Regions from separate parts of the Hathewaya histolytica genome, predicted to be linked through region 3. Evidence: riboswitches for the same ligand, from Rfam matches in the RefSeq annotation. Region 3 holds a riboswitch; each other region holds the start of a gene.
The links. Region 3 has a riboswitch for glycine ahead of FGL08_RS00395 (trimeric intracellular cation channel family protein). Riboswitches for the same ligand answer to the same signal wherever they lie in the genome.
Positions count from the first base shown of each region.

Region 1 (3,290 bases), 630 kb from region 3:
GTGATTTTTTGATTTTTGGAAGGGAATCATCTGGATTAGAAGATTATATAAGGGAAGAGAATAAAGAAAATTGTATTAAAGTACCCATGATAAATACTACTACGCGATCTTTAAACCTTTCTAATACAGTTGCTATAATTGCGTATGAAGCCTTAAGGCAAATCAATTTCCCTAATATGAAATAGGAGGAAGTGCTGTGGAGAAAATTAAAATAATAACGGATAGTACATCAGACTTACCTAAAGATTTATTAAGAGAAAAAGATGTAGAAGTTTTGCCTTTGACAGTGGAATTTGAAGGAAAAGATTATATAGATGGAGAGGATATTACATTTTCTGAACTGGCAGTTAAAATGGAGTCATCAGATAGTTTTCCAAAGACAGCGGGAATCAATCCTCAGAGATTTACGGAATGTTATAAAAAATACTTAGATGAGGGATATAAAGTAATATCTATACATTTATGTTCTAAGATGAGTGGTACATATCAAGCAGCGTGCATGGCAAAAGATATGTTAGAGACAGAAAATGTGGTTGTTATAGACAGCTATAATGTAACCTGTGGCTTAGGCTTATTAGTTCTTAAGGCTTGTAGATTAAGAGATGAAGGATTAGGTTTAGAGGAAATAGAAAACTCAATAAAGCAAACAATTCCACATGTAAAGAGTTCTTTAGTTTTTGGGTCCTTGGATAATCTTGTTAAAGGTGGTAGATTATCTAAAACAGCTGGAATGGTTGGAAACTTATTAGGCATAAAACTAGTTCTTGAAGTGAATAATGGAGAAATGAAAGTAAGAGAAAAAGTTAGAGGCACTAAAAAGGCTATAAAAAATGCTATGAAGTATATAGAAGAAAAAGAGATAAATCTTGATGAAGAAAGAATTTTATTAGCTTCAGGTGATGAAGAACTTTTGCTTAGTGTACAAGAAGCTTATGAAAAGTTAGATAAAAATTATATTAGAGCCGAAGTTGGGTGTACTGTAGGAGTTCATTCCGGAACAACAGCGGCAGGTATATTCTTTATTGAAAAGTATTAAATTTAACACTTATGTTTAATTATTATAAATTTTAAGTAAATTAAGTCAATTCATTTGTTTTATCAATAGCACTATAGATAAAACAAATAACAAATTTTAAAAAAACTATAGAAATTTATTTATTTATAGGTTATAATTGATAATGAAATAACGATTTAAAAAATTAATATAGCTGGATGAAATTTTCGAGAGATGACTTTAAAAGTTCATGTATATGAAAATGTTTTAATCTTAGTGAAATGAATTTTTAAAGTAGCCGAAGGAACAAGTATTTATCTTGCCGATAAATATGAAATTTTCAGGCAAAAGTATCGAGAATAGACAGAACTCTGGAAAGCTTATAAAAGCACCGACGGGGTAATTCTCTCAGGTACCAAGACAGAGCATAAGGGCTAGGTTCTTTTATGTTTTGTCTTTTTTTATGTCTTTAAAAATGGAGGGGAAAATGAGGGAACAACTAATTATTATTACAAATAACCCTTTGAGCGAAAAAAAGTTTCAAGATGAATACGAAGTAATATTCGTAGATAAAGAAATGAAAGAAGTGTACAACATTGTTAGAGATAAAATACATATGGGTCATAAGTTATTAACTCATCCTCTAATGAGCAGTATAAAACCAAATGAAACGCCGTATAGAACTATATGCGTATCTAAAGAAAAAAATAAAGGTGTAGATTTAGATTCATTATCTATTATAGAAAGTAGTATAATGACATTAAAAAAGTTTCTGAATATTTCACCACTTCCGCAATATAATGAAAAGATTTTAAATGATTTTCAGCTTATAGATTATGATTTAATATATCATGCATTGAATTAAAGGAGGAAATATCATGTCACAAATTTACGATACTATAATTATTGGTGGAGGTCCAGCAGGACTATCAGCAGCACTTTACGGTGGAAGAGCTAGAATGAAGACTTTAATGATTGAAAGAGCTAAATTCGGTGGACAAGCTGCTACAACAGAAGAGTTAGAAAACTATCCAGGTTCAGTTGAAGATAAAACAGCTTCATTAATAAAAAGAATGAAAGATCAAGCTGAAAGATTTGGAACTGAAATAGTTAAAGATGAGATAGTTGAAGTTCAATTAGAAGGCGATATAAAAGTACTTAAAGGTAGAAATACTGAATACCAAGCAAAAACGGTTATAATCGCAAGTGGAGCTAATCCAAGACTTGCAGGTTTCAAAAATGAAGTTGAATTAAGAGGAAAAGGTGTTTCTTACTGTGCAACATGCGATGCCGACTTCTTTACAGAATTAGATGTTGCTGTTATTGGTGGAGGAGACTCAGCTTTAGATGAAGCTTTATACTTAACTAAGTTTGCTGAAAATGTTACAGTTATTCATAGAAGAGATCAATTTAGAGCAAACAAAGCTGTTCAAGAAAAAGTTCTTAACCATCCAAAAATCAAAGTTATATGGAATACAATTCCAGAAGAAGCTATAGATGATGGTGGAATATTAGGTGGATTAAAGCTTAAGAACAGAGTAACTGGAGAAGAAAGTACTTTAAAAGTTGATGGATGCTTCGTATTCGTAGGATACAATCCAAACTCTGATTTATTTAAAGGTGTAATAGATATGACTGAAAGAGGAGATATCTTAACAGATGCTGCTATGCATACAAATGTTGAAGGAGTATTTGCAGCAGGAGATGTTAGGGACACTTCTTTAAGACAGGTTATAACAGCTTCAGCAGATGGAGCTATAGCTGCAACTCAAGCAGAGCATTATGTTGAAAACCACAAATAGTATTTAACTTAATTTTGTTAATAATTTTAAATTATTATATATGCACAATGGCGTGTATGAAAATATAGAGGAGGGTTCTTAAATGTTAGAATTAAACAAAGAAAATTGGGAACAAGAGGTTACTAACTGCACTGAGAAACCAGTATTCGTAGATTTCTGGGGAGATAAATGTGAAATCTGTAAGCAACTTATGCCAGGAGTTCATGGTTTAGAAGAAAAATATGGCGATAAAATAAAATTCGCTAGCTTAAACACTTCTGGATCAAGAAGACTTGCTATAGCTCAAAGAGTTTTAGGCTTACCAACAATGAAAATATACAAAGATGGAGAACCAGTAGCTACAATAACTCCAGATAAGATTGCTACATTAGATGACATAGAAGGATTCATAAAAGAATACTACGAAACTCTATAATCTAGAGGGACTATATATCTTTGAATGAATAAGATATACCAAGGAAGTTAATTATGCATAGAGGTATAAAAATACCTCT
Region 1 is NZ_LR590481.1:704,546-707,835, forward strand. It holds gene FGL08_RS03185 (tRNA (cytidine(34)-2'-O)-methyltransferase) at 1-185, shown strand, start outside; gene FGL08_RS03190 (fatty acid kinase binding subunit FakB) at 197-1,036, shown strand; glycine riboswitch at 1,356-1,428, shown strand; gene FGL08_RS03195 (GrdX family protein) at 1,482-1,859, shown strand; gene trxB (thioredoxin-disulfide reductase) at 1,873-2,796, shown strand; gene FGL08_RS03205 (thioredoxin family protein) at 2,879-3,211, shown strand.
Region 1: another riboswitch for glycine. It lies ahead of FGL08_RS03195 (GrdX family protein); the one in region 3 lies ahead of FGL08_RS00395 (trimeric intracellular cation channel family protein).

Region 2 (3,290 bases), 2.1 Mb from region 3:
TATTATCACCTTCATTCCTATTAAATGCATATAAACTATTATACAGAATTATTATATAATAGTCACTTAGGTATTTATATAATGTTAAAATTGGATATAATATATAATTATAGCATAGTATAATACTTGACAATAACTTACCTATAATACTAATATTATATATATTGCTGTATTCAAAAAATCTATAAAAAATAATTTAACTATACATTATAAAGAGATATTATAGGGAGGTGTTATTTTTGGATAAAAAGAAGAATAATATATCTATGGCAGTAATCAAGAGATTACCTAAATACCATAGATATTTAAGAGAATTATTAAGTAATGATGTAGATAGAATTTCTTCAAAAGAACTAAGTGAAAAAATAGGCTTTACAGCATCACAAATTAGACAAGATTTAAATTGTTTTGGAGATTTTGGACAGCAAGGATATGGATATAATGTAAGTGATTTATACGAACAAATTAGTAATATATTAGGACTTTCAAAGGATTATAAAATGGTATTAGTTGGTTCAGGGAATATAGGGCAAGCGGTTGCTAATTATGTTAACTTTGAAAAGTTAGGTTTTGTAATTGAAGGTATTTTTGATAGGAATCCTAAATTAATAGGATTAAAAATTAGAGATATTGAAGTTAAAGATATAGATATGTTACCACAATTTTTAAATGAAAATGAAATAGGTATAGGTATAATATGTGTAACTAGTGAAAGTGCTCAAAATATATGCGATACTCTTACAACTGGTGGAGTAAAGGGAATTTGGAACTTTGCACCAGTGGATTTAAATGTTCCAAAGAATGTAACTGTTGAAAATGTACATTTAAGTGAGAGTTTATTAACATTAAGCTGTTTACTTAATAACTGTGATAGTTGTTGTTAAAAAATAATCAAAGTACATATACCTTTAGGAGGTTTTAAATGAAAACTTATCTAAAGGTTTGCTTTTCAATCAGCACATATGTAATGTTTTTATTGACTAAATATTTATAAAATTATAATATAAGTATATAAAGGAATAAGTGTAGCTTTATATATTTAAAAACTAAATACGTGAATGAGGGTTATTGGAGATACTTTTAAAAAAGTAACCGAAGAAGAAAAGAATAAATTTCGCTATGGATTTATTATGAAACTTTCAGGTGGAGGAACAATAGCCGGACACACCCCTGGAGAGACTCGTAAAGAGCATCGAAGAAGAAACTTAGTATTTTGAAAATATTATGACGTAGTATTTTCAAAGTATTAAGGAATCTTTCAGATAAAAGGACAGGGATAAATAGCATATATTACAGCTATTTATCCCTGTTTTTTTGTGTTTATTAAATATGTTAATAATCTAATAATTCGGATAAGTTGCAATATAATTGTTAAAAATGTTACATAAGTATATAAAAGATGTTATAATAATTTAAGTGAAAATTATAAATTTTAATAACATAAAATCATTTAATATACAATAATTATGGAGGAATGGACATGTATAAAATTGTTGAGAAAAGACAATTATCTCCTCAAATATTTTTAATGAATATTGAGGCGCCAAGAGTTGCAAAGTCAGCTTTACCAGGACAATTCGTAATAGTGAAAATGACTGAACAAGGGGAAAGACTTCCTTTAACAATTTGTGATTATGATGCTAATAAGGGTACAGTTACAATTGTTGTACAAGCAATAGGATGCTCAACTCAAAAGATGATGGATTATAATGAAGGAGACTATTTCCACGACTTTGTAGGACCTTTAGGACAAGCATCAGAATTTGTGGAGCAAGATATAGAAGAGCTTAAAAAGAAAAGAATTTTATTTGTAGCAGGTGGATTAGGAACTGCTCCTGTTTATCCTCAAGTTAAATGGTTACATGAGCATGGGGTAAATGCTGATGTTATTATCGGTGCAAAAACTAAAGAATTAGTAATATTAGAAGAAGAAATGAAAGCAGTAGGACAAGATGTATACATAGCTACAGATGATGGTTCATATGGATTTAAAGGCCTTGTTACAAATTTAATAGAAGATTTAGTTAATAATCAAGGTAAAAAATATGACCTAGTAGTAGCAATTGGACCAATGATAATGATGAAATTTGTATGTTTAACTACAGAAAAATTAGGAATAGATACTGTAGTAAGTTTAAACCCTATTATGGTTGACGGTACAGGAATGTGTGGGGCTTGTAGGGTAACTGTAGATGGAGAAACTAAATTTGCATGTGTAGATGGACCAGAGTTCGATGGACATAAGGTTGACTTCAATGAAGCTATGAGAAGAGCTGCAATGTATAAATCAGAGGAAACTAAACAAAATGAAGGAATTCAAAAAGGATGCAATTTAGGAGGTGCTAAATAATGAATTTAGATAGAATGAAAAAAGTTCCTATTGCTGAACAAGATGCAAAAGTTAGAGCTAGAAATTTTGAAGAAGTTTGTTTAGGATATACAGAAGAAGAGGCAGTACAAGAAGCTTCTAGATGTTTAAATTGTAAAAATCCAAGATGTGTTACAATGTGCCCTGTTAGCATAGCTATACCAGAGTTCATTCAACACGTTAAAAATAGAGAATTTGAAGAGGCTGCAAAAACTATAGCAGAATATAGTGCATTGCCAGCAGTATGTGGAAGAGTTTGTCCACAAGAATTACAATGTGAAAGTAAATGTGTTTTAGGTATAAAAGGAGAATCAGTAGCTATAGGAAAGTTAGAGAGGTTTGTAGCTGACTGGACAAGAGAGCATAATGTGGATATAGCATCTACTAAAGCTAAAAATGGTAAAAAGGTTGCTGTAATAGGAAGTGGTCCTGCAGGATTAACTTGTGCAGGAGATCTTGCAAAAGATGGTTATGATGTGACTATTTTTGAAGCATTACATGAACCAGGTGGAGTACTAGTATATGGTATACCAGAATTTAGATTACCTAAAGATACAGTTGTTAAACATGAAATAGAAAATGTTAAAAAATTAGGTGTAAAAATTGAGACTAACGTAATTGTTGGTAGAACAGTTACTATAGATGAGTTATTTGAAGTTGAGAAATTTGATGCTGTATTCATAGGATCAGGAGCTGGTCTTCCTAAGTTCATGGGAATACAAGGTGAAAACTTAAATGGAGTATGTTCAGCTAATGAATTCTTAACAAGAACTAATCTAATGAAGGCTTTCAAAGAAGGTTACGAAACTCCAATTAGAGTAGGAGAAAAAGTTGCAGTAGTAGGCGGAGGAAACGTTGCTATGGATGCTGTAAGAACAGCACTAAGACTAGGTGCTAAAGAAGCTCACATAGTATACAGAAG
Region 2 is NZ_LR590481.1:2,208,090-2,211,379, reverse strand. It holds gene FGL08_RS10620 (redox-sensing transcriptional repressor Rex) at 240-884, shown strand; glycine riboswitch at 1,161-1,284, shown strand; gene FGL08_RS10615 (sulfide/dihydroorotate dehydrogenase-like FAD/NAD-binding protein) at 1,481-2,350, shown strand; gene gltA (NADPH-dependent glutamate synthase) at 2,350-3,290, shown strand, end outside.
Region 2: another riboswitch for glycine. It lies ahead of FGL08_RS10615 (sulfide/dihydroorotate dehydrogenase-like FAD/NAD-binding protein); the one in region 3 lies ahead of FGL08_RS00395 (trimeric intracellular cation channel family protein).

Region 3 (3,290 bases):
TACCTACAATTTCCTTGGCCATACTAAAAGGTTTGGTAATTATTAATATAAGAATCATCTCTAAACTTTCTAATATAATTCCAAAAATAAATCCATACAACCATCTTAGTTCCTTTTTTTCAACATTATACAGCTTAGAGCTTATAACTCCTGCTAAAATAGTGGCAATAGCACATGGAAGTGCCGTACTGGTTCCAAAGGGAACAAAGTACCTATGGATTCCCGCTATAAGTCCAGATGCTATCCCAACAAAAGGGCCACATAAAATTCCACCTGTGACTATACCTATTATTCTAGTATTAGCTATAGCACCACTTACCTCTGTCCCCACATACGTACCTAATATACCAAAAGCCCCAAAAATCACAGATAATAAAATTAAGTCAACCTTCCTATAATTGGCCCTACGTGCAATTTTTTTAAAACTAGACATTCTAGTTACAATAAAAACAATTACAATAATATAGCCTAAATTATTAATTAAACGTTGAGCAAGGTACATCATAGACTTCACCTACTCCTAAATTTTATATTTATTTTTAATTATACCACTTAAGCACTATTTTTATAAATAAGGTCTTAATTTTAATATAAACTTTTGATTCCTAGGTGTCTAAATAAAAAGGCTACGTTAGTACCAACCATACCTAAATCTATAACTATACTCTATTCTTACCTATAAAATAAAAACTCATCTAGTTTCATAGTAGTTAGATGAGTTCCTATCTTACTTATATCTAATATAAACATATTAAGAATTATAAACTTATATTGTATTTATCCGAATTAAACTTAGGTAAATTTAGCTTGAACTTAATAGATATAATCCTTAATCCAAAGGTTAAAATAAAACATAAATACAAAGATACTATTTGATATACCTTATAATAATTACATATATATAGTAAAATACTTCCTAAGATTGACGCTACTGCGTATATATCTCTTTTAAAAATCATAGGAGTATCCTGTACAAATGTATCTCTTAAAATTCCTCCACCTACCCCTGTAAGAAGCCCCATACACGTAACTAAAAACATGTTACTACTCTTATGATAAAATGCCAAATTCGACCCTACTGCTGTAAATGCTCCAAGTCCTATAGCATCAAATAACACTATAATATTCTTTAGTACTCTCATTTGGTCATACTTAGTCATAATATTTAAAAGCTGCTCTTTTGTCATGTATTTATTGTTTTTTACCTCTTCCATAGTTAGGGTTCTTTCTTGCTTGTCTTCATATCTATTAATAAATACTGGATATAAATAGAAAGCAGCAACTGAAGATATAATGCTTATGATGCAATAACTAGGCTTTCTGAAAGTTGTGGGTGGTAAATTTCCAAGTATGATGTCTCTAAATATTCCTCCCCCCACAGCTGTTATTATCCCCAAAAAGGTAACTCCAAATAAATCTAATTTTTTCTGCATACCAACTAAGGCACCAGATATAGCAAACGCAATGGTACCAATTATCTCAAAAATTTTTAACATAAACATTTTGTCGCCTCCTCAAAAGTAAATTATAAAAAAGAACATAAAAAGAGGGTAAAAAGCGTATAGTAGTCCATATGCTTTTTACCCCCTGTCCTTTTATCTGAAAGATTCCTCATTGAAATAAATACAATAAGTTGCTTCTTGGATGCTCTAATTAAAGAGACTCTCCAGGGCCATGTCCGATTATTGTATATTACCTGAAAGCTTCGATGTAATCTTAAGCTGGACTACAACTTTCTTCTACGGTTACTATTAGCTATTGTAGCTTAAGTATCTCCAATAATCCTCATCCATAATTATTAAATTTATTATTTCTTTTTACATATCTAATTTAACTTTAAATAGTATAAAAATCAAGCATTATATAAGTTATTTATTGTTAAATATATTCTATAAGCCTTATCTATAATTAGCTTATTTCCTCTTCTATTGATTTTAGTGAATCTTCCTCTATAACATCTTTAATCTTAATATCTGAGTTTAGATGTACTGTATTTGTTGGGTAAGGAATTTCTATACCCTCTTCTTTTAATATTTCTATTATATTAAAGTTTATTTGTTCTTTTATCTTTAAAAATGTTTTAAGATCGGTAATCCTAGTAAAATAATAGACTCCTAAATCCAAACTACTATCGCTGAATTTTTCTAAGACAACCATAACATCTTCCTTAATAACCTTCTTATTTTCTTTTATCATATTTTCAATTCTAACTATAGCTTTTTCTATCTTCTCTCTACTAGTTTCATATGCAATGCCTACAGTAAAGTTACACTTTCTTTTCCTTCTTCTTGTAAAGTTAGTAATAGGTCCATTGGCTATATCAGAGTTTGGTATTGTAACTACTTCTTGTGTAAAGGTTCTAACTCTTGTACTTCTAAAGGATATATCCTCCACTGTACCTTCTATACCGTCTATTAATACCCACTCACCTATATTAAAAGGCTTTTCAAGAATTAATATTATACCTGCAATTACATTGGCCGCAGCATCCTTAGCAGCTAAAGAAAATGCTAAACCTCCAAGTCCTACTCCTGTTATAAACATTTGTATATTTATATTCCATTCAGCTAATATAATAGTAGCTGCAAGAGCAATTATTAAAACTCTTATGCACTTCGATATAAATGGAAATAAAATTTTATCTACCTTTAAACCAAATTTTTCTTTAACTCCACTAGGAAGAAGTGAAAATTCTCCACTTAAGTTATATAACCCCCAAGATATTAGAGCTACAAACGAGGTCCTTAAGATCTTCGTAATAAATACCTTGTTTATTAAATAATTACCTCCCAAAATACTTAAAGCAGAATATATACCAAAAATCACAAATAACATATTTATTGGTTTTTCAAAGGATGTAATTATTTTAAAATTAGAAAAAACTTTAATCTTTCCTACTAACTTATTAATTAGTGATAATACATATTTTGTAAACACCCTTCTTAACACTAGAAATATGAAAAAAACTATAATAGCAGTAACAAGTCTTTTTAAGTTTTCATATTCATTATTAGAAAAAAAGCTTAACATTTTTGTAAGTCCGCTACCTATGCCAATAATTCCACTAAAAAATAGATGTGAAAAATTCATATTGTCATTCTCCTCTCTTTTGTTCAATTAAAATTCCTCACATACTATTTTAATATTAAACCACCTAATATTGCAATAATACCTATAATGGTCCAACTGGTAATATTTTCTCCTAGGAAAAAGTATGCAAATATTACGGTAAACACAGGGTTTAAGTTATTATATAAGGAAACCCTTGTAGTACTCTTACTCTTGCTAAG
Region 3 is NZ_LR590481.1:75,802-79,091, reverse strand. It holds gene FGL08_RS00400 (sensor histidine kinase) at 1-505, opposite strand, end outside; gene FGL08_RS00395 (trimeric intracellular cation channel family protein) at 759-1,502, opposite strand; glycine riboswitch at 1,578-1,680, opposite strand; gene FGL08_RS00390 (mechanosensitive ion channel family protein) at 1,909-3,117, opposite strand; gene FGL08_RS00385 (DMT family transporter) at 3,135-3,290, opposite strand, start outside.